4 regions of the Chryseobacterium mulctrae genome follow, and region 4 is predicted to be linked to each of the others. Evidence: riboswitches for the same ligand, from Rfam matches in the RefSeq annotation. Region 4 holds a riboswitch; each other region holds the start of a gene.
What was found. A riboswitch is a leader RNA that binds a small molecule or an ion and turns the genes downstream of it on or off. The one in region 4 is predicted to bind cobalamin.

Region 1 (5,680 bases), 2.6 Mb from region 4:
GGTACAACGCATTGTCTTTTTTGTAAAGTACAAGTCCGATAATTCCGGCAATTAGCCCCAAAACACCGTAACAACAGCATCCGACGATAGAAACAATTCCTAAAACAAGTACTGCCGTAGCATTAGGTAATTTTTGTTGATTCATAATTTGTTTTTTTAATGTTTAGTTTAAATGAATAATAAAATGTTTATAAAAGTAAGAAAAAACCATGATCAGTGAATTAATTATTGCTAAAAAAATTAAAATCTGTCCATAATTTCTTTTTTTGTCGATAAAATTGATGCCAACAAAGCAGAAAAACAGCAATAAAGTGTACACTGCCGGAAACATTTGAAAGGCTTCAGAAAACTTTCCCTGAAAAACCATCAAAATTGCCCGCTGACTTCCACATCCGAAACATTCAATTCCCAAAAACTTTTTGCTGGGACAAGGAAGCATAAAATCTTCTATATGCATTGCTGTCTTTTAAATTCGCTCCTAAAATTAAGAAGAAATTTTCGCTCTAAGGTATTGATGAGGAAAAAAAGATTCTTCTTTCATTTCAAAAGAACCCTGAACTGCCAAATAAGGATTTCGCAAAATCTCTCGTGCTACAAATATTAAATCGGCTTCATTGTTTTGTAAAATCTCTTCTGCCTGTTCAGTTTTCTTAATCAAACCTACTGCTCCTGTTTTCACATTTGCCTGATTTTTTACAGCCGAAGAAAACGGAACCTGATAACCATCAAAAACAGAAATTTTTGCGCCATGAATATTTCCACCACTCGAAACATCTACCAAATCGACATGATGATCTTTTAAAATTTTTGCCAGTTCTACACTGTCATCAATATCCCAACCGTTTTCAGCATATTCTGTTCCTGAGATCCTTACAAATAGTGCTACATTTTCATTGAGTTCTTCGTTGACTGCATCTACAATTTCCAGTAAAAACCTTATTCTGTTTTCAAAACTTCCACCGTACTCATCGGTTCTCACATTAGAAAGCGGTGACAAAAACTGATGAATAAGATAACCATGTGCCCCGTGAATTTCAACAACATCAAAACCTGCTTTTACTGCTCTTTTCGCAGCATTTTTAAAATTTTGAATCTGTTCTTTTATTTCTTGTAAACTCAAAACGTGCGGAATTCTTTCTGTCGGATGATACGGAATCGCACTTGGTGCAAGAGTTTCCCAACCTTCTTCCAAAGAGATTTGTTTATTTTCCCAAGTAGAACCTTTTCTTCCAGCATGAGCAATCTGAATTCCTATTTTGCTTTCTGAATTTTTATGAACGAATTCTACAATTTTCTGAAGTTCTGCAGCTTGTTCGTCATTCCAGATTCCCATGCAGTGATTGGTAATTCGGCCTTTTGGTTCTACCCCGCTCGCCTCAACGATGAGAAGTCCTGTTCCGCCTTGAGCACGACTTCCGTAATGCACAAAGTGAAAATTATTGGCAACCCCATTTTCTGAGGAATACATACACATTGGAGACATTACCCAACGGTTTTTAAGCTCTACATTTCTAAATTTTATAGGAGAATATAACATTGAATTATTTTTAAAGAATTAAAAATACAAAATCTGGCAAGATTATAACGTATTGCCCACGTCACTAAAAAGGTTTACTTTTATGCCCCTTTTTTACGGAGACAAAAAATGAAAAAAGATATAAAAATCGATTACGAACATTTCAAAGGCAGGAACGAACTTTCAGAAGTAGAAAACAGCCTTTTTGAAAAAGCAATTCAGGCGAGAGAAAACGCTTATGCACCTTACTCCAACTTTTTTGTAGGTTGTGCTGTTTTGTTGGAAAATGGTGAAATTTTCTCAGGAAACAACCAGGAAAATGCAGCTTTTCCTTCCGGGCTTTGTGCAGAAAGAACTGTTCTTTTTTGGATTGGAGCTAATTTCCCAGATCAAAAAATTAAAAAAATATTTATCGTTGGTGGACCAAAAGAATTTTCAGAGAAAAACCCACCAATTCCGCCATGTGGAGCTTGCCGACAAAGTATTATAGAATACGAAACAAAGCAAAACGAAAATATCGAACTTTATTTTTCTAACTTAAATGATGAGGTGATAAAAGTAACTTCTATCAAAGATTTGCTTCCATTTTATTTTGATGGAACATTTTTATAGAAACCTCTCACGGACTACACAAATTAGCACAGATTATTGAAAATATAATCTGTGTTTTTTTATCATAAAGAAACCACTGAAAAAGAAATATAAAGAATGTGAAACTGTTATTTTCTTAACTTTTGGAAATAGTAAAGTCTAAAAATATTTTGTTTCTTTTACAGTGAAAATCTTCTAATTTAAATCAATTGTAAGGTTTTACTTTAGCTTTAATAAAATTTAATCTTTCTTTTCAAAAAAACTATATTTGCAAAAATTTTGGTTTCCAAGAGATTGGAACTAAGAGGGAATTGGGTGAAACTCCCAAGCTGTCCCCGCAACTGTAAATCGCACAATCAATTTCTACAAAAAACCACTGCCAAAACGGGAAGGTGTAGCAAAGCGAAAGTCAGGAGACCTGCCGGAATTTTAATATTAATAATAGAATTGCTTTCGGAGGAAAGGCAGATATGACATGATTTTAAAAAGAGCATTAACCCTACTTTCAGTGTCTTCTTGCCTGACAATTTATTACAGTCAGGAAAAAAATATTGACACCGTATTTGTATTCGACAACCAAATGAAAAAGGTAAAACTTTTTCATTCTTTGACGACATTATCTCCTGCAGATATTCAAAAAAATTCTTCGAATCTTTCTGAGGTTTTACGATTTCAGTCGCCTGTTTATATTAAAGAAAATGGTCGTGGAGCTGTTTCTTCGCCTTCATTTCGGGGAACAACAGCACAACAGACTGCTTTTGTCTGGAACGGAATCAATATCAATTCTCAGTTTTTGGGACAAGGTGATATCAATAACATTGCGGTTTTCGGATATGACCAGATGGAAATAAAATCTGGTGGCGGAAGTGTTATCTACGGAAGCGGTGCGATTGGAGGAAGTATTCATTTAAATAATGATTTAAGTTTTAACCAAGGCTTTAAAGGAGTATTCAATTCTGAAGTTGCTTCGTTTGGAACTTATAATAATTTTTTGAAAGCAGCTTATAGTAACGATAAATTCAGCTTTAAAGTTTCAGGAAATTATTTGATCAGCCAAAATGATTATGAAGTTCCGGAAAAAAATAATTATATCAACAGAAACGGTAAGTTTTACAATACGACTTTCAATATAGGTACGGCATACAAAATTGCAGACAACCAGACAATTTCCTGGCAAAGCCAATTTTATGATGCAACTCAGAATTATAGAATTCTTGAAGAGAGTTTAAATAAAACCAAATATGAAGCACAAACTGTAAGAAGTTTACTTTCTTGGGATATCAACAAATCTAAAATTTCTAATAGTTTAAAAGCAGCCTATACAGAAGATAATTTTCAGTATTACGGAAATTTTGGAGAGCCTTATACAAGTGGTGGAATTAATAAAAATTACATTTTTAAAAATGATTTTAATTATTTCATCATTCCTAAACTGAATATCAATATCATCGGAGAATTTCAACAAAACAAAGGAGAAGGTTTAGGTGATTCAGGTATTAAGAACGTAAGTAGAAATATTGGTTCTGCTACAGGTTTATTAAGATTTTTGGCGACACCGAATCTACGATTTGAGGCAGGAATCAAACAAGATTTTGTTGAAAAAATTAATTCTCCTCTTCTCTACTCTTTTTCAGGAAAATGGAAAGCCAATAATTGGTACAGCTTAAATTTAAATTTTTCTAAAAATTTCAGATTTCCGTCATTCAACGATTTGTATTGGGAACCGGGAGGGAATATAAATTTAAAATCGGAGACTTCGGTTCAGGCAGATATGAATCATGAATTTAGTGTGGCTGGTTTTACTTTAAGCCTAAGTCCTTACTACATGAAAATCGATAATATGATTCTTTGGTTGCCTACTTCATTAGGTTATTGGGCAGCTTTTAATACCGATAAAGTAGAATCTTATGGTTTAGAATCTCAACTTAGCTATCAAAAAAGCTTTAATAAAAACCATTTTATAAAGCTCGTTGCAGGATATATTTATTCAAAATCCGTAGATTTGGAAAATCAAAAGCAGCTGATGTATGTTCCTTTACATAAATTTTCATCGAATGTAGATTATCAGTATAAATTTCTGCGTGTTTATGCACAGGGAATGTTTAACGGTTTAACCTACACTACCTCAGATGAAAGCAGAAAATATGCGATTTACCCATATTTTGTTATGAATGCAGGTCTTTCGGCAACATTAATAAAAAACTATACTTTAGGAATAAAAGTGAATAATATTACAGATACCGTTTACGAAACAACGGCATATTATCCTTTACCTAAAAGAAATTACAGTATAAACGTAACAATAAATTTTTAAATCAATAATATTATGAAATTAAACAGACTATTACAGTTTATTTTTGGATTCGTCCTGTTATTTTCGATTTCGTGTACATCAGATTACGAAGAAATAATTCCGGAAATAACTTACAATAACGGATTTCTTATCATCAACGAAGGTAACTTTGGAACACCAAATGCAGACGTTACTTTCCTTACGAAAGATTTAACCTTAATGCAGAATGATATCTACAAAGCAAAGAACAACAACGAAAATCTTGGTGATGTACTCCAAACAATGGTTTTAAACGGAGATAAAGCATATCTTTTACTGAATAACTCAAACAGAATTCAGATTGTAGACCGTTATACATTTAAAAAAACAGGAGAAATTACATCTCAGCTAAACAATCCTCGTTATATGGCAATTGCAAACGGAAATCTTTACGTTTCAAACGATAAGTATGGAGGAGCAAAGTTTGTAAATGTTTATAAATTGTCTGACAATTCTTTTGTGACTAAAATTGATTTTGCGTCTACAAGCACCGTAGAAAGAGTGGTAGAAGCTGGTGGAAATATTTTTGTGCAAAACGCTTCATACGGTTTTGGTAATACCATTACAAAAATCAACACAACTACTAATGCAATTGAAGGAGCTCCTATTGCAATGCCAAACGGAGATATTACTAAAACAGTAACATACAATAACAATGTTTATGCAATTGCTCAAGGAACCGCTGATTCTTATATCTATCAGATCAATCCAGCTGGAAGTATTGTAAAAACAACTACTCTTACAGGAATTGCTAATGGTACCAATCTTCAGATTGACGGGGGTAGATATTATTTTACTTCAAGCAATAAAATTTATTCGATGGATATGAATTCTACAACAATTCCTACAAATCCTATTATTACAGCAGTTGATGACGGACCCAACTTCACTCTTTACGGATTTAGCGTTATTGACGGAAGAATTTTTGTATCTGATGTGAAAAAATTCACTGCGCCAAGTGAAATAACAGTTTATACTAGTGGAGGAACTCCAACTGGCAAACTTAAAGCAGGAATGGGAGCTACATCGGTTTATAAAAACTACTAACAACTCTTATTTTTCGAAAATAAAAAAATGCGATTTCAAAAGAAACCGCATTTTTTATTTTATTTTGTTAGGTTTTAAGCTAAAGTTAATCCTAATTTCTCGGCTTCTGTAATTACAAAACTTTTTGCTTCTTGATGGTCGTTTCCAATTTCACCTTCCAGAATTGCTTCTTTTACTTTTTCCTTTAAAATTCC
Region 2 (5,680 bases), 3.1 Mb from region 4:
GAAGAACTAAAACAGAAAAATATAGAAATCATCGAAGGAATTGTAGAAAGAACTGGGGCAACCGGAAAGATTAAATCGGTTTATTTCAGAGATCCTGATTTGAATTTGATAGAGGTGAGTAATTATTATTGAAATGAATATTTTTTTAATAATTATTCATTATTTGTTTCTAAATTAAGTTCTATTTTTACGAAAAATTAATCATGAAAATCACTTATTTCATTCCTATTTTAATCTTAATATCTTCTTGTAACCCGAAAAATGGGAATAATGAGATTAATCAAACTGTTTTTAAAACTAATCAGCCTAAACAAAGCCAATCAAAACAAATGAATGATAAAGAATTGATAGAAAATGTGAAATTAGCAATAAACCCTAAATTTCAGGATTGGGTTCTTTTTAAAAACGGAACTTATATCATATTTGATGATATAACTAAAGTTAAAAATATCAATGATGAAGCTATGGTGATGATGAAAGAATTTGGACCAGTTTTCGCCGGTGGTCCTGCAGGAGATTTTAATACAATTCATCTAACAAAAACTGAAGGTTGGATTGTTTCAGGTCACGGATATGGAATGTATACTTATGTTTCTCCTTCTGAGATTCAAAATGAATCTGCTAATGATATGGAAATTGGATTATTGGGGAGATCAAAAAGAGATTTAGATGGTAAAAAACCGGAAATCATTTATGTAAATAAAAGTAAATAGTCCTCTTTCTAAATACTCACTCCATGAATATTCTTCACTTCCGCCATCACAAAAGTACTGTGTGTACTTCCGATAGAATCTACACTTCCTAATTTATTAAAAACAAAATTCTGATAATGCTTCATATCTCTTACCTGAACCTTCAGTAAGAAATCAAAATCGCCTGAAATATTATAACATTCTGCCACCTCATCAATCTGCAGAATATCTTCCACAAATTGGTTTCCTACGGAACGGTCATGAATTTTGAGTTTAATTTGGCAAAAAACGGTAAATCCACGATTAAGTTTTTCAGCTTCCAAAACGGCTGCATAATGCTTAATATATCCTTCTTGTTCTAATCTTTTCACACGTTCAAAAACAGGTGATGTTGAAAGATTTACTTCTTTAGCTAACTCTTTTACGGTCAGTTTTGCATTTTTTTGGAGGATCCTTAGTATTTGTAAATCCTTTTCGTCGAGTCTTTCCACAGAATAATATTTTTTTTTTGATTATAATTTTCAAATTTAAAGAATAAATATTTTTTATAATTAAAATAAAAAGAACAATATCCTTTATTTTCAAATTAAAACCAATCAATTCACTTTAACGCTATCTTTACCAAAGAAATTGTTCTTTCACATACTTCATCAAACGGAAAAGGTTTTACTCAAGTAAATTAATAGGGAATCGTGTGAAAATCACGAACTGTCGCGCAACTGTAAGTAACACACCAAAAGTTTTTGTCCGAGAATATCCACTGTGAAAACGGGAAGGATGACAAAAACTGTTACAAGTCAGGAGACCTGCCTGTTCCGAATGATCAATGCTCTCGCGAATTGGAGTTTTTGGATCAACAGATGATACTTTTGAATGTATTTTGGGTTTAAATTTTAATTTTTTTAATTTTTAAACGCAAAGATTTTCTTTTGTAAACGCATTATTTTAAGGAGCAAAGAATAGCGATGAATCGCTGATGAAGCTTATTGTTAACGTTAGCTTCATAAAATCAATTTATTGATTAACTCTTTGCTTTCTTAATATATAAAGAATATTGAATTAAAACTTTGCGTCAAAAAATAAAAAAGTTTAAGCCAATCCTTTTATTAAAGGAATAAATTACGTCATTATTGTATCTACTCTATTCCTTAAAATTTCTTTCTAAGAGAGCATTACGAAGCATCTGAAGAACTTTTAAAATCATTATTTAATTTAAAAGTTTTAAAGAAATGCAAACACACCTTCTTGGCTATCCGCGAATTGGTAGCAACAGAGAACTCAAAAAAGCCTGCGAGCAATATTGGTCAGGCAAAATTGTTTTAGACGAATTATTAGAAGCCGGAAAAACCATCACTCAAAGCAACTGGAAACTGCAGCAGAAAGCAGGAATTGACCTTATTCCTTGCAACGATTTTTCATATTATGATCAGGTTTTAGATATGACTTTAATGGTTGGAGCGATTCCGGAACGTTATCAGGAAATTGCTTTCAAAAAATCAGAACTCGATCTATATTTTGCGATGGCAAGAGGATTTCAGAAAGATGGTTTGGATATTACCGCAATGGAAATGACGAAATGGTTTGATACCAATTACCACTACATCGTTCCTGAATTTCAGAAAAATCAGGATTTTAAATTATTCTCCAATAAAATTATTAAAGAATTCATCAGCGCAAAACAAGCGGGAATTAATGCAAAACCTGTGATCATCGGTTTGCTGACCTATTTATTATTAGGAAAAGAAAAAGAAGAAGGTTTTGATAAACTAGATCTAGCGCAAAACTTACTTCCGGTTTATATTCAGATTTTAAAAGAACTTGAAAATCACGGTGCAGAATATATTCAGTTTGATGAGCCATTTTTGGCGTTAGATATAAATGAGAAAGCGAAAGAAACCTATCAGTTTATTTATGCTGATATCAGGAAACAATTCCCAAAACTAAAGTTTATTGTTGCGACTTATTTTGAAGGGTTAAAAGACAATCTTTCATTAGCAACTACCCTTCCGATCGATGTTTTGCATATTGATCTGGTTCGTCATCCTGAACAATTGGATGAAGTTTTAAACACAATTCCTGAAACTTTAAGTCTTTCATTAGGAATTGTTGACGGAAGAAATATCTGGAAAAATGATCTCAGCCAGTCTTTAAGTTTTATAAAAAAAGCTGTTGAAAAAATTGGTTCGGAAAGAATCTTTATTGCTCCCTCTTGTTCATTACTCCACTCTCCTTTCGACCTTGATTCTGAAAAAAACGAAGAAATTTTATCTCCTGAGATCAAGCAATGGTTGGCTTTTGCTAAACAAAAAGTCTATGAAATTGTTCATTTAAAAAAATTAGCTTCAGAAAATCCGGATTACAATGCTTTACAGGTTTTAGCTGAAAATAAAAAAGCAATTGAGAACCGTAAAACCTCAACCTTAATTCACAATCAGGGCGTGAAAAACCGTGTCGATGTGACAACTAAAGAAGACGCGCAAAGAAATTCGCCGTTCAATATCAGAAAAGAAACGCAGCAGGAAGTGTTGCAACTTCCTTTGTTTCCGACAACAACAATTGGTTCATTTCCGCAGACGAAAGAAGTGAGAAACTGGCGTTCAAAATTCAAAAAAGGAGAATTGAATGCCGAACAATACGATACTTTATTGAAACAGGAAACCGAAAGAACGATTCGTTGGCAGGAAGAAATAGGGATCGATGTGTTGGTACACGGAGAATACGAAAGAAACGATATGGTGGAATATTTCGGCGAACAGTTGGCCGGATTTGCATTTACACAAAATGGTTGGGTTCAAAGTTACGGAAGCCGTTGCGTGAAACCTCCGGTAATTTTTGGAGATGTTCACAGACCGAATCCGATGACGATTTATTGGTCGGAATATGCGCAGTCTTTAACTCAAAAATGGGTAAAAGGAATGTTGACTGGACCTGTAACGATTCTTCAATGGTCTTTCGTACGTGACGATCAGCCTCGTTCAACGACTTGTAAACAAATTGCTTTGGCGATTCGTGATGAGGTCAATGATTTGGAAAAAGCGGGAATCAGAATTATACAGATTGATGAACCGGCAATTCGTGAAGGTCTTCCGTTGAGAAGATCTGACTGGCAAAATTACCTGAAATGGGCGGTTGAAGCTTTTAGAATTTCGGCAAGTGGTGTGGAAGATGCAACACAAATTCATACGCATATGTGCTACTCTGAATTTAATGATATCATCCAAAATATCGCCGATATGGACGCTGATGTCATCACAATCGAATGCTCCAGAAGTCAGATGGAATTGTTGAATGCTTTTGCTGATTTCAAATATCCGAACGAGATCGGACCGGGAGTTTATGATATTCATTCACCGAGAGTTCCATCCAAAGAAGAAATGGTAGAATTGCTGAAAAAAGCACAAGCCGTGATTCCTGCACAGCAACTTTGGGTAAATCCTGATTGTGGTTTGAAAACCCGTCATTGGGATGAAACGGAAAAAGCGCTGATTGCGATGGTGGAGGCATCAAAAGAAGTCGCTGAAACATTTAAAAATAAACAAAATTTAGTTCAATAAATTATTTAGGCAGGAGTTGTAAAGCTCCTGCTTTTTTTAATATTATTTCCTTTTGATAACTACTTTTCCTTTTGCACGACCACTTTCTACATATTTTACCGCTGCATTTGTATTTTCGAAAGGAAAAACTTTATCAATTACAGGTTTTATTTTTCCGGATTCTATCACTTTTGTAATTTCTGCTAACTGCTTTCCATTGGCTTTCATGAAAAGAAATGAATAATTAATATTTTGTTTTTTAGCGATTTTTCTGACCTTACTACTCAATAATTTTGTAGCAAATTTCACATACCACGGCAGATTAAATTCTTCTGCAAAAACAGGAGTTGGCGGTCCGGAAATCGAGATAATTTTACCCTGAGACTTTACTACTTCAAAAGATTTTTCAAGTGTTTTAGAATCTTGGCTGTTTAGTACAACATCATAATCGATTAATACATCTTCAAAATTTTGTGTTTTATAATCAATCAGTACATCTGCACCGAGGTTTTTCAAAAAATTAAAACTTTTTTCACTGGCTGTTGTTGCCACCGTTGCACCGAGATGTTTTGCCAACTGTATTGCAAAAGTTCCAACTCCACCAGAGCCTGCCTGAATAAAAACTTTCTGACCTTTTTGAACCTTCGATTTTTCAACTAAAGCCTGCCAAGCCGTTAAACCAACCAAAGGAATTGAGGCTGCTTCTTCCATCGTCAAGTTTTTAGGTTTTAAGGCAACATCTTTTTCATTGATAGAAATAAATTCGGCAAAAGTTCCTATATGAAAATCTGATGGTCTTGCATAAATCTCGTCTCCAACTTTGAAGTTCTTAACTCTGGAACCTACTTTTATAATCACTCCAGCAACATCGTGACCTAAAATAAGTGGCATTTTGTAAGGTAAAATCAGTTTAAATTCTCCGCTTTTTATTTTTGAATCTAAAAGATTAACACTCGCTGCATAAATTTCAACTAAAACCTCATCTTCTCTCACAATCGGTTCGGGCATATCTGCAAGCTGGAGCTCACTGTTTTTATTGTAATGACTGATGCTAAATGCTTTCATAATTTCAATTTTTATTTAAGATACTGCTCTGATTTCTTAGGATTTACCAATCCAAATGTTAATTTAGGGAAAAACCTGTTGAGAAAGTATACCAATTTTGTATCTCCCACTCGAATTGTATAATTATCATTCTTTAAACCGAAAATCAAACCTTTTACCAACTCTTCCGTTGTCATTTTTTTGTCTGTTCTGGAAACTGTCATTTCAGTATCAACTACTGGAGGAAGCAGCTCAAATATTTTAACTTTGCTATTGATAATCCGCAGATGTTCTCTGAGCGATTTTGTGTAAAATGCCAATGCCGTTTTGGAAGCTGAATACGTTGCTTCGAGAAGTGACGGAACGTAGCTTAGAATTGAAGTTGTATTGATAATTGCACTTTCTTTTCTT
Region 3 (5,680 bases), 470 kb from region 4:
TTATTATAAAAAAATCTGAAATCTTAAAACTAAAATACAACCTAAACTGACAAAAAGTCCTATAAAATTTTAGGAATAAAAATTGTAATTTACAGTTTAAATAAATTAAAAAATAATACCGATAGAAATATGGACATTAAAAAAGAATTCAGAGATTTCTCTACAAAACACTTGGGAAATAACGGTTTGGTAACCGATCAGTATATGGGAATGTTTAATCCTACCAATCTTACTCCTTACATTATGGAGGAAAGAAGATTAAACGTTGCTCAAATGGACGTTTTCTCTCGTTTGATGATGGATAGAATTATTTTCTTAGGAACAGGAATTGACGATCAGGTTGCAAATATTGTAACGGCTCAGTTGTTATTCTTAGAAAGTGCAGATCCTTCAAAAGATATTCAGATCTACATCAATTCTCCAGGAGGAAGCGTTTATGCAGGTTTAGGAATTTATGACACGATGCAGATCATCAAGCCGGATGTTGCTACAATCTGTACAGGTATTGCTGCTTCAATGGGTGCGGTTTTATTGGTTGCAGGTGAAAAAGGAAAGCGTTCTGCTTTGAAACACTCAAGAGTAATGATTCACCAACCTTCTGGTGGAGCTCAAGGTGTTGCTTCTGATATGGAAATCAATTTAAGAGAAATGTTGAAGCTTAAAAAAGAGTTGTATGACATTATTTCTGAACATTCAGGACAAACTTACGAGTGGGTTGAGAAAGCTTCAGACAGAGATTACTGGATGACTTCTACCGAAGCTAAAGATTTTGGAATGGTAGATGAGGTTTTACAAAGATCTAAAGAGAAGAAATAATTTTTCTCAAGTTATGATATGAGTTCGGCGCGCCCAAAGGGCGCGCCGAACTTTTTTATTATTAAAAATCAAACTACTTTTTGATGATTTTATGAGTCGTTGTCGACTGATTGGTTTTAATTTCAATAAAATAAACACCCGACTGTAGACTTTGAATATTAATCTTTTTATTCTGAGTATTCATCACTCTTCGTCCTGAAATAGAGTAGATATTAATATCTTTAATGTTGTCCTGAGTTTCAATAATCAGAAAATCTGTAGCTGGATTTGGATAAATCTTAAAGCTTTGTTTCACAGCATCTGAAACACTTAAAGTTACATTGGCAACAGTTGGAGTAAATGGTATTCTCGCTCCAAAACTTAATCCAAACCAATCGTTATTGGCAAGCTGAATTTGTGAAAGATTGCTCTGTCCTCTCCAGCTTGAAAGATCTTTTCCTTTGTATAATTTCCAAGAATCGTTTCCTGTTGCATTTCCTGAGAAATTGTTTAATGATAATGCTGAAATTTGGTTGGCTGCTGAAGTATAATTGAATTCACTTACTTGAGAATCGATTAATTGTAAAGCCTGTTCTGCTGTAATTGTTCCATTGTATTGAATTCCAAAAGCAAAAGAATCAGCAATTCCGTTACCGTTATCAGTCCCGAAATCTATAACAACTAAACTTTTATTACTTCCTGTTCCGATCCAATTAATAATTTGAGATGAATTAAAACAAGCAGAATTGTAAGCTGGAACCGGAGTGGAAGGCGGACCGAATGTTGTTCCCGGTGTAAAACCATATCCATAAGACATTCCGTACCATTTACCGTCAACTAACGGATCATTATTGACGCCATTATTCGTGGTCATGTTATTTGAAGCAGTTCCCGACCAAGTCGACCAGTAATCATCTGTACTTGGAACGTGGTGATTATAATCAAAACTATATAAAAAACCGCTCGGTACTTCTGCGGTAACTTTAGAATCTGCCGCGTCGATTGCATTGATTAGATCTTCCATTGTTAAAGTGGTAGAATCAAATCTATAGCCCCAAACATAAGAAGTAGGATTGTCTGAATCGTTAAAATCTGCAATTAAATAAGCTTTTTTAGAACCAGTACCAACCCAGAATTTGACATCATTTTCTGTAAGTTGAGCAAATGAAAATTGGAATATAAAAATTAAAAAAAGAAGTATTGATTTTTTCATTGATGAATTTTAAAGTGAAAAAAAGAGCATCATAAAGATGCTCTATGTTGAATTATTTTTTGATAATCTTATGAGTCGTTATTGATTTGTCTGTTTTAATTTCAATCAAATAAACTCCCGATTTCAAACTTTGAATATTGATTTTCCTATTCTGAGTATTCAAAACTTTTTGTCCTGAAACAGAGTAGATGTTGATGTCTTTAATGTTATCCTGAGTTTCAATGATCACGAAATCACTCGCAGGATTTGGATAAATTTTAAAGCTTTGTTTTGCAGCATCAGAAACACTTAAATTAACATTGGCTTCTGTTGGAGTAAAAGGTCTTCTTGTTCCGAAACTTAATCCAAACCAATCGTTATTATTTAAAGTGATTGTTGAAAGATTAGTATTCGTTTTCCAGTTTGACAAATTGGTTCCTTTGTATAACTTCCAAGTATTTGTTCCGCTTGCTGTTCCTGAGAAAGAATTTAATGATAAAGATGAAACCTGATTCGCTGTAGAAGTATAACTAAATGTGCTTGATTGTGCATCAATTAACTGTAAAGCTTGTTCCGCAGTAATGGTTCCGTTATACTGAATTCCAAAAACAAAAGAATTGGCGTTTCCGTTAGAATTATCGGTTCCAAAATCTACAACCACTAAACTTTTATTGGTTCCCGTTCCGATCCAATTGATGATTTGCGAAGAATTATACCATAATGAACTATAAGCAGGAATCGCTGTTGCAGGAGCTTCAGCTGTAGGATTGCTAAAACCGTAACTTGCGCCATACCATTCTCCGTTTGAGATGGTTCCGCTGTTCATCCATCCTGCCATAGACCAACCATTGGTGTTATCACCTGCCCATAAACTCCAATAATCGGGTACGGACTGTGCAGAATGGTCATTAAATTGAACTTTATCTAAAAATCCTCCTCCGAAACTTGTTCCGTAATCAAATGCAGGTTCTGCAGTTTTTATCATCTGAAGCATTTGCGGGCCGGTAATATTTTGCCCGGGATTGAATTTTACCCCCCAAACATATGATCTGTCATCGGTACCGTCTTTAAAATCGGCAACAAAATATGCCGTTTCTGAACCTGTACCTACAAAAAACTTTACATCGTTGGCTGTAAATTGTGACATATACAGCGCAACGATGAAAGTAAATAGAAAACTTGATGCCTTTTTCATTTTAAAAATTACTTAATAATTAACTTTTCGTTGAAGTTGATATTCTTATCAGTGATTTTTACGACATAAACGCCTTTAGATAATGCGCTTACATTAATTCCTTTTTCATTGTATTTTTCATTGATAACGATTCTTCCGTTTACATCATAAACCTGAATATTTCCAGAATTTAAGCCTTGTACAAAGAATCTGTCACTTGTAGGATTTGGATATACAATTAATTTTGATGTTTTTGTGCTTTCAATAGTAGAAAGAGATGCATTATTGTAAGCAATGATTTGATTTGGTAAAGAAGTTACCGTAAAAGTATTCAATAAAGCACCTTGCAGATCGTAAGCATAAATTTTTCCCGCCGCAACATATCCTGAAGGGTCAGCTGCATAGATCTTATTATTAACAACATTGAATCCGTATGCAGTTCCATAACTGTTTACGGTAATGGGTGTAACTGCAATTGGAGAGGTGTTAATTGACGGTGAAGCAATTGGTGTTTTGTAGATTGAAGCTTCATTCATGTAATAAATATTCGTTCCGTCGGTATCCATATAAGATGGTTTTACCCCTACCGGAAATGTAGTGCTCGAAACCGTAGTCTGACTTGTTGTATTATAAACCGTCAATGTTCCGAAAGAAGTTGGAAGGTAAGGATCTCCCGAACTCATAATGTACAGTAAATTGTCTTTTTCAAAAATACTGTTGGGTGAATCTCCTACATTTACCTGCGATTCTACAGTATTGGTTGTAGTGTTGATGACATCCATAAAATGGTTCAATCCGTAACCTCCTTTCAATAAAACATAGAGTTTATTGTTTTTGCTGAAGATTTTTTCAGGACCATTTCCTACAGGAATATTGGTTTCGTGAGTATAATTGTTAAGATTAAACACTGCTACATAATCATCAGTAGTGCTACTGCCGCTTCCCCAATTGGTTACATAAGCTTTGTTCCCATTAAAAGCAATATATCTTGGATTGTTAAGATTGGTAGAAATTGTTGTAATTAAAGTGAAATCAGATTTATTAATGACTTTAATTTGGTTTGAAATATTTAAAACTACAAAAATCTTATCGCCAAAAATTTTAATGTCTTGAGCGGTATCACCCAATGTTGCATTATTGTTTTTAAGTTTAAAATAATTGTTGGTAAGTGCCGATTGATTATTGATCAACGAAATTTCAGCATTATTGCTTCCGGCGCCGCCTTCGTTGAGTACTAAAACTCCTTCAGTTTGAGCAATTGCAAATGAAAATACAAATGCAAGAATAAGAAAATAGATTTTCTTCATGATATAATTAAATTTAAAGTTTTGTTCCCGAAACTTCACTGCAGGAAAAAAAAGTCATGAAAAAATATCCGAAGATTTGATCTCATAAACTTTTATTCCCGAAAGTTGAAATTAATCTAAGGCAGGTTTCCTGGCTTGCATCTTATTATAACCTTCCCAAACCTGAAGTTCAGTGGTGTACTTAATAATAAGTTGAATAGCTTACAGTTGCGGGTACAGCTCAAGAATTATTTTACTTCACTTGATTCCCTATTAATGAACGCATGCGTTCAACCTTAAACTTTTGCAAAGATATTATTTAAAAATTGATTATTGTTTTAGTGAAAATTTAATAATTTTCAAATTATGTTGAATAATAGTTGTTTATTAAGTGTTTGTTTTATTTAATTAATCAAAAAAGACATACCAAATGATATGTCTTTACTTTTTTAATATGAATTATTTCTTAATTAAAACCTTCAATGATCTTTGAGAAATCTTCAAGTTTCAATGCAGCTCCACCGATAAGACCGCCGTCGATATCAGGTTGAGAGAAAATTTCTCTCGCATTATCTGGCTTTACAGAACCTCCGTATAGAATAGAGATTTCGTCTGCAACTTCCTGTCCATATTTTTCTGCGATAATTCCTCTGATGTGAGCATGAATTTCCTGTGCCTGTTCTGGTGTAGCAGTTTCACCTGTTCCGATTGCCCAAACTGGTTCGTAAGCGATCACTACTTTTTTGATTTCCTCTGCAGAAAGGGTGAAAAGAGCAGTTTCAGTTTGTGCTTTTACAACATCAAGATGCTGTCCAGCTTTTCTTTGCTCTAAAGTTTCACCATTACAGTAAACAGGAATTAAACCTTTATCTAAAGCCAGTTTTACTTTTTTATTGCAGCTTTCGTCGTTCTCACCGTGATATTGTCTTCTTTCAGAGTGACCGATCAAAGAACCTGTTGCATCTATGGATTCCAACATATCTGCAGAAAGTTCACCTGTGTAAGCTCCGCTTTCATATTCGCTCATATCTTGAGAAAAAACTCCGATTTCGTTTTTTTCGAAGATATCTTTTGCCATCATTAGATACAAAGAAGGCGGTGCGATCCAAACTTCACAGTTGGTTGTATTGTTGTTTTTATAGCTTAGTAATTGAATCATTAATTGTTGAGCATGAATGACGTTTTTGTTCATTTTCCAGTTTCCTGCAACTATTTTTCTTCTCATAGTTTCTA
Region 4 (5,680 bases):
AAGAGTTGCGAACAAGTCGCTTAAGCTTGAATATTCAGACGATTTATCAAATTATTTTATTGATTATTAATTTTAAATGACTGTAAAAACTCATATCACATTTAAGGATTTTCTGAATTTTAATATTAAAAATTCATTCCCAAGAATTATTATTTTTTCATTAATAATATTAGCCATTTTTGGGTTAAACTTTTCTAATGCTGAATATAATACGAAGGAAATTTTCAAATCTGCATCGATTTGGTTTGCTGCTGTTTTTGTTTTTATCATCATCCGTTCTTATTTCCGTTTGAAAAATGCTTTTTACTCTAACAAGAAAATTCAGGAAGAGATTGTTTATACTTTCACTGATGAAAAAGTTCAGACAAAAGGAGAAACATTTGATGGCGATTTTACATGGAATACAGTCCACAGAGTAAAAGAAACCAAAGACTGGTTTTTGATTTATCAAAGTAAAACGACGATGAATATGGTTCCGAAAAAATACTTTTCACAAAGTGAAATTATAGAATTAAGGAATATTATTGAAAAAAATAATGTGAAAGCAAGGCTTTTAAATTATTAATTGCAAACAAAAGAGAGCATCATTATTTGATTCTCTCTTTTTATTTTTATTTCTATTTTTGAAAATGCTTGTCAATCTTAAAATATTGTGGATCTTTTACAGGAAACTTCTCATTCCGGGAATTATATTTTCTTTGTTGACCTCCTTTCCTGCAGGAATAAATTTTAAAAACTTCAGCTTTGGTTTTTTATTTATTTTCCCGTTGATGCATTATTTTATCTATGAATTAAGATTGAAAAACGAATATCTTTTCTATGCTAACTTTGGATTTTCAAGAATATCACTTTGGATGATCACAGTTGTTTTTGGTTGTATTTTAAAACTTATTTCATTTATTCTATGAGCAAGCTTCATATCGACAGCATTACAAAATCTTTTGGTGAAAAAGATATTTTGAAAGACATTTACTTAAGCTGTGAAACCGGGAATATTTCCGGGCTTTTAGGAAGAAACGGTTCGGGAAAGTCAACTTTATTTCAAATTATTTTTGGATCGATAAAAGGTGATACACAATATATAAAGCTCAACAATACGATTTTACAAAATCAATTTGACCGAAAAAACAAAATTGCTTATTTACCTCAATATTCATTTTTACCGAGAAATATAAAGATCAAAAATCTTATAGATTTGTTTTGTGATAAAGAAAACAGTACAAAAATTTCTCAATCTGAATTCATTCAACCATTTTTAAATGAGACTCCGAATACACTTTCAGGAGGAGAACTTAGAATTGTAGAAGTTTTGCTGATTATTTATTCTAAAGCAGAATTCATTTTGCTGGATGAGCCGTTTCACAGTCTTTCGCCAAAAGTAGTAACCGAAATTAAAACATTTATTAAACAACAAACTGATAAAGGCTTTATTATTTCAGATCATCAATATCATGATGTTTTAGATATTTCAAATGATATTTTTCTTCTTTCTGATGGTCATTTAAAATCAATTAAAGATTTAACAGAATTGAAAAGGTTTAATTATCTTCCAAAAAATATTTAATTTATATCTTTGAGCTATAAATATTCTTTTTATCATGACTTTCATCCACAAAGCAATCTATTTATCGCTATTCTGTATTTTTTCTTTTAGTTTGATCAATGCTCAGAATAAAGTTCCTTTTGGCGTAGTAAAAGCCGAAGAAGGTTATGCAATGGTGCGTGTACACAAAGAAGATTACCGTAAAATTGTTGACAAAATCAGGATGAAAAGAGGGGATGTTTTTGTTTATGTAAAACCCGCTCCCGGAGAAACTGAATGGATCTGGATAAAATATCCTGAAAAAGAAGAGCTTCCAAAGCCTTTTGTGAGATATGACAGTCTTAATAAAGAAGGAATGGTAAACAAAGGTCGTATTGCATTTATCGATCAGCTTCCGAAATTTACTCCGGTATTATCTAAAAACGGAAGATCGATTACTTTTACCGACAATAATAATCAGAAAATACCGACTGCTCAAAGAACGAAAGTGGTGATTGACATTTATCCGTCAAGTGCAAAATTTAAAAAGCAGGAAAAAGATGCAGAAGGAAATATCGTTAAAATAGACAAACAAAAAACCTGGGGACTCGGAAAAGAACTTCCTGAAGATTTAAAAGAAATAAAATCAGTTCGAGTACAACAACCCGGAAGAGGTTCTGTTTTTGTAAGAGAAGCGATTAAAAATATGTTTGATCCTACTATGGATTTCGATAATATGGGCGTAACTTCAATCGATGATGATCATATTTTTCTTTATATGATCAATGGTTCGGGTGAACACCGATACACTACTTTCTGGACAATTAAGGAAGGAAGAGCAATCAGCCAGATTATTTACAGCAACCCGGAATAATTCTTTACCATATATTCTTTTATTATTCTTATTTTTGCACCCGAAAAGTCTTTAGCTTTTGGCGTATCGCTTCATGCTAATACTTTTCAGGAAATTGGTTCTGTTTAACTACAGATTAAAAGGGAATCGTGTGAAAATCACGAACTGTCGCGCAACTGTAAGTAACCGAAGTCTTTATAAAAACCACTGTGCAAAGGCATGGGAAGGTATAAAGATGTTACAAGTCAGGAGACCTGCCTATTTCTTTAGACAAAAACTTTCGCGATTTGAAGTTGATTGATCTTATAGTCTTTTCAGGAATTTCATGTTCCTGAATAATTCTGTTGGTTCCAATATCATTTCATTTTCGCTTTAATTAATAATGAAATATGACTACAGAAGAAAGAATTCAATCATCGGAAACCAGAATTTTCAAAGCCGTTTTCCCTAATACCACCAATCATTACGATACTCTTTTCGGAGGAACAGCCATGCAATTGATGGATGAAGTTGCCTTTATTACCGCAACAAGATTTGCAAGAAAACGTGTAGTAACCGTAAGTAGCGATAAAATCGATTTTAAAAAACCAATTCCAGCAGGAACGATTGTAGAGCTTATCGGAAAAGTTTCACACGTTGGAAAAACAAGTATGAAAGTGAATGTTGAGATCTACACCGAGCAAATGTATTCTTACGAAAGGGAAAAAGCTATTGTGGGAGATTTTACTTTTGTGGCGATTGATGAATTTAAGAAACCAATTCAAATACTATAGATAAAGAATTTCGGCGACCTTCGGTCGCCGAAATTCAACATTAAATTCAAATGTTTTTTAGCAGTTTCGGCGGGCCAAAGGCCCGCCGAAACTTTTTCATTTTATTAAATTATCTAAAAATAAATTTCAGACAATCGACTCGAAATCTGTGGGAATAAAAATTATCTCAAAACTTTTTCAGAATCCAAACTTAGGTTAAGTAAGGTCTGAAAAGCCTCTCCCATTTCATCAGAAGCTCTGCTGATTGCATTTTCAAGCATATTTCTTATTTGAAGTTCCGTTACTTTTGCTTCAGTCCAGCTTTTTCCGGAGGTGTAAGAATTAAGAATGAAAGGCATAATTCTGTCGATGGCGCAAGCAAAAATGGCATCGGGAGTTTGTTCTTCTTCAAATTCAAGCCAAAGATTAAAAAATTCTGAACGGATCGGCTCGTCTAAAATTCCGAAAATATTTTGGGCAGATTGTTTTTCTCTTTCAAATTTCCCAACCATCGCTGCTTCGTCAAAAAGAAAAGTATCACCTGCTTCAATTTCAACCAAATCATGAATTGACAGCATTCTGATGACTCTCAACAAATCTATATCGGCTCTGTTTTTGGCGTAAGGAAAAAGAATTTGGGCTAAAATAATAATCTGCCACGAATGTTCGGCCGTGTTTTCTCTTCTGGAATCATCTGCATTATAATTTCTTCTCTGCACATTTTTTAATGCGTCTACTGCGAGGATAAAATCAATTTCTTTCTGTATTTTCATTTTCTTCTTTAAAATATCGTTCTCTAGGATAGATTGTCGTTTTTGCAAACCACTTATAATCTATAAATTCTCTTTTTACGGTTGTCACTTTTTTAGGATCTCTCGTGTCTTCTTCAAATTCTAATACTTTTAATAATCCTCTCTCGGGAACCAATAAATATTCTGAGGTAAGATTCCAGCAACATCCATTTTTTTGATAAGCAATAATTCGCTGACGTTCAGAATCTGTTTTAAACATTCCGGAATTCGAACGGACAAGATTTGTCAATTCATCATTCAACGCAAACTGCTGTTTAGAATTATCATTCAAATATACTTCATAAAAAGGACTTTGATGATTGGTATTTCCGTTTCTAATGGCAAGATCTTCCGCTCCATCAAAATTAAAATCATCAAAAACGACCGAATTTTTCAACGAATCAAAAACAGGTTTTTGGTTTTCATTTAAATCTAAATAAAAATCACTTGAAGAGAAACTTTGATATTTCTTCATTGTATTTTTATCGTAAAGATCAAATGTTGCTTTCCCACTACATTTCCTTTCAGTACACGTCACCATGTTGACAACAACATTAAAACTTTTGGAAACATTGGCTAACTCAAAATAATTTTGCGCACTACAAAGTCCTCCTAAAAGAACGAATGTCATTAGAAATTTCTTGTAATTCATGGTTGGTAGTTTTTATAATTTTTCAAATTAAAACCCGAAAAATCTATAACAAATATAAAAATTTAAGCTCAAATATTCAGTTTATTTCTAATATTTAATAATAGCACAAAATCATGAATAAAAATTATTAACCTGATTTTCAGTTATTTAAAATTATTTTAAAAATAATTCCACTACTTTGTATTGCATATTACCATTTTAATTACATATCTTTGTAATGTAAAATCGGAATAGGTTCAACTAGCTAGGAACCGAAAACTGAAAATTATATAACTAATTAACAAAACCTATTAAAGATGAATACCGAAAATACCAAAGCGCAAATGCGAAAAGGGATTCTGGAATTCTGTATTTTAAGCCTTATCAACAATCGCGAAATGTATGTTTCTGATTTAATAGATGAGCTGAAAAAAGGAAAACTGGATGTAGTGGAAGGAACCCTCTACCCTCTTTTAACAAGATTGAAAAATGGAGAATTTCTTTCCTACAGATGGGAAGAATCTACAGGAGGACCTCCCAGAAAATATTACCAAATTACAGAAAAAGGCAAAACGTTTTTATCTGAACTTCAAATCACCTGGAAAGAATTAACAGATTCTGTAAACCAAATCACTCAAAAACTTTAAAAACAAAAGCTATGAACAAGACACTCTCAATAGGACTCGCAGGTTTTTCTTTCACTATAGAAGAACACGCATACATAAAGCTTAGCGATTATCTGAATGCTCTGAGAAGCTCTTTGGATATTTCTGAAGCTGATGAGGTAATTCACGATATAGAAATCAGAATGGTTGAAATCTTCAGAGATTCTTTAGGAAAACGCGAAGTAATCAACGACGGTGATGTAGAAAGAGTAATTGCACAGATTGGTACTCCTGAAAAAATAGAAGAACAAGAAGAAGCATATTATTCTGAGAAAAATACAAAATCGAATAAGAATAATTCTACAGGAACAACTTACACAGACAAAAGACAATTGTTCCGTGATCCTGAGAAACAAAAAATTGCAGGGGTTTGCGCAGGTTTAGCAGCATATTCCGGAATGGAAATTTCTTGGATGAGATTAATCTGGGTAGGTGCATTTTTATTCTTATGGGTTGCACCGGGATC

Region 1: linked by a shared signal. The riboswitch ahead of FDY99_RS17615 (TonB-dependent receptor plug domain-containing protein) and the one ahead of FDY99_RS05030 (acyl-CoA thioesterase) in region 4 are both predicted to bind cobalamin.
Region 2: linked by a shared signal. The riboswitch ahead of metE (5-methyltetrahydropteroyltriglutamate--homocysteine S-methyltransferase) and the one ahead of FDY99_RS05030 (acyl-CoA thioesterase) in region 4 are both predicted to bind cobalamin.
Region 3: linked by a shared signal. The riboswitch ahead of FDY99_RS02950 (YncE family protein) and the one ahead of FDY99_RS05030 (acyl-CoA thioesterase) in region 4 are both predicted to bind cobalamin.

Annotation. Positions count from the first base shown of each region.
Region 1 covers NZ_VAJL01000001.1:3,785,647-3,791,326, reverse strand. Annotated here, with positions in the region: gene FDY99_RS17635 (CCC motif membrane protein) at 1-145, opposite strand, end outside; gene FDY99_RS17630 (DUF2752 domain-containing protein) at 164-457, opposite strand; gene namA (NADPH dehydrogenase NamA) at 485-1,537, opposite strand; gene FDY99_RS17620 (cytidine deaminase) at 1,646-2,128, shown strand; cobalamin riboswitch at 2,371-2,547, shown strand; gene FDY99_RS17615 (TonB-dependent receptor plug domain-containing protein) at 2,583-4,421, shown strand; gene FDY99_RS17610 (DUF5074 domain-containing protein) at 4,434-5,486, shown strand; gene FDY99_RS17605 (CCA tRNA nucleotidyltransferase) at 5,561-5,680, opposite strand, start outside.
Region 2 covers NZ_VAJL01000001.1:4,249,868-4,255,547, reverse strand. Annotated here, with positions in the region: gene FDY99_RS19820 (VOC family protein) at 1-132, shown strand, start outside; gene FDY99_RS19815 (hypothetical protein) at 204-713, shown strand; gene FDY99_RS19810 (Lrp/AsnC family transcriptional regulator) at 722-1,183, opposite strand; cobalamin riboswitch at 1,337-1,520, shown strand; gene metE (5-methyltetrahydropteroyltriglutamate--homocysteine S-methyltransferase) at 1,922-4,246, shown strand; gene FDY99_RS19800 (NADP-dependent oxidoreductase) at 4,289-5,290, opposite strand; gene FDY99_RS19795 (SDR family oxidoreductase) at 5,302-5,680, opposite strand, start outside.
Region 3 covers NZ_VAJL01000001.1:677,724-683,403, reverse strand. Annotated here, with positions in the region: gene clpP (ATP-dependent Clp endopeptidase proteolytic subunit ClpP) at 130-816, shown strand; gene FDY99_RS02960 (T9SS type A sorting domain-containing protein) at 890-2,008, opposite strand; gene FDY99_RS02955 (T9SS type A sorting domain-containing protein) at 2,061-3,182, opposite strand; gene FDY99_RS02950 (YncE family protein) at 3,191-4,468, opposite strand; cobalamin riboswitch at 4,572-4,761, opposite strand; gene tpiA (triose-phosphate isomerase) at 4,914-5,672, opposite strand.
Region 4 covers NZ_VAJL01000001.1:1,146,530-1,152,209, forward strand. Annotated here, with positions in the region: gene FDY99_RS05015 (YcxB family protein) at 77-565, shown strand; gene FDY99_RS05020 (ATP-binding cassette domain-containing protein) at 905-1,564, shown strand; gene FDY99_RS05025 (SGNH/GDSL hydrolase family protein) at 1,599-2,396, shown strand; cobalamin riboswitch at 2,475-2,651, shown strand; gene FDY99_RS05030 (acyl-CoA thioesterase) at 2,765-3,148, shown strand; gene FDY99_RS05035 (HD domain-containing protein) at 3,310-3,900, opposite strand; gene FDY99_RS05040 (XAC2610-related protein) at 3,878-4,570, opposite strand; gene FDY99_RS05045 (PadR family transcriptional regulator) at 4,867-5,196, shown strand; gene FDY99_RS05050 (PspC domain-containing protein) at 5,208-5,680, shown strand, end outside.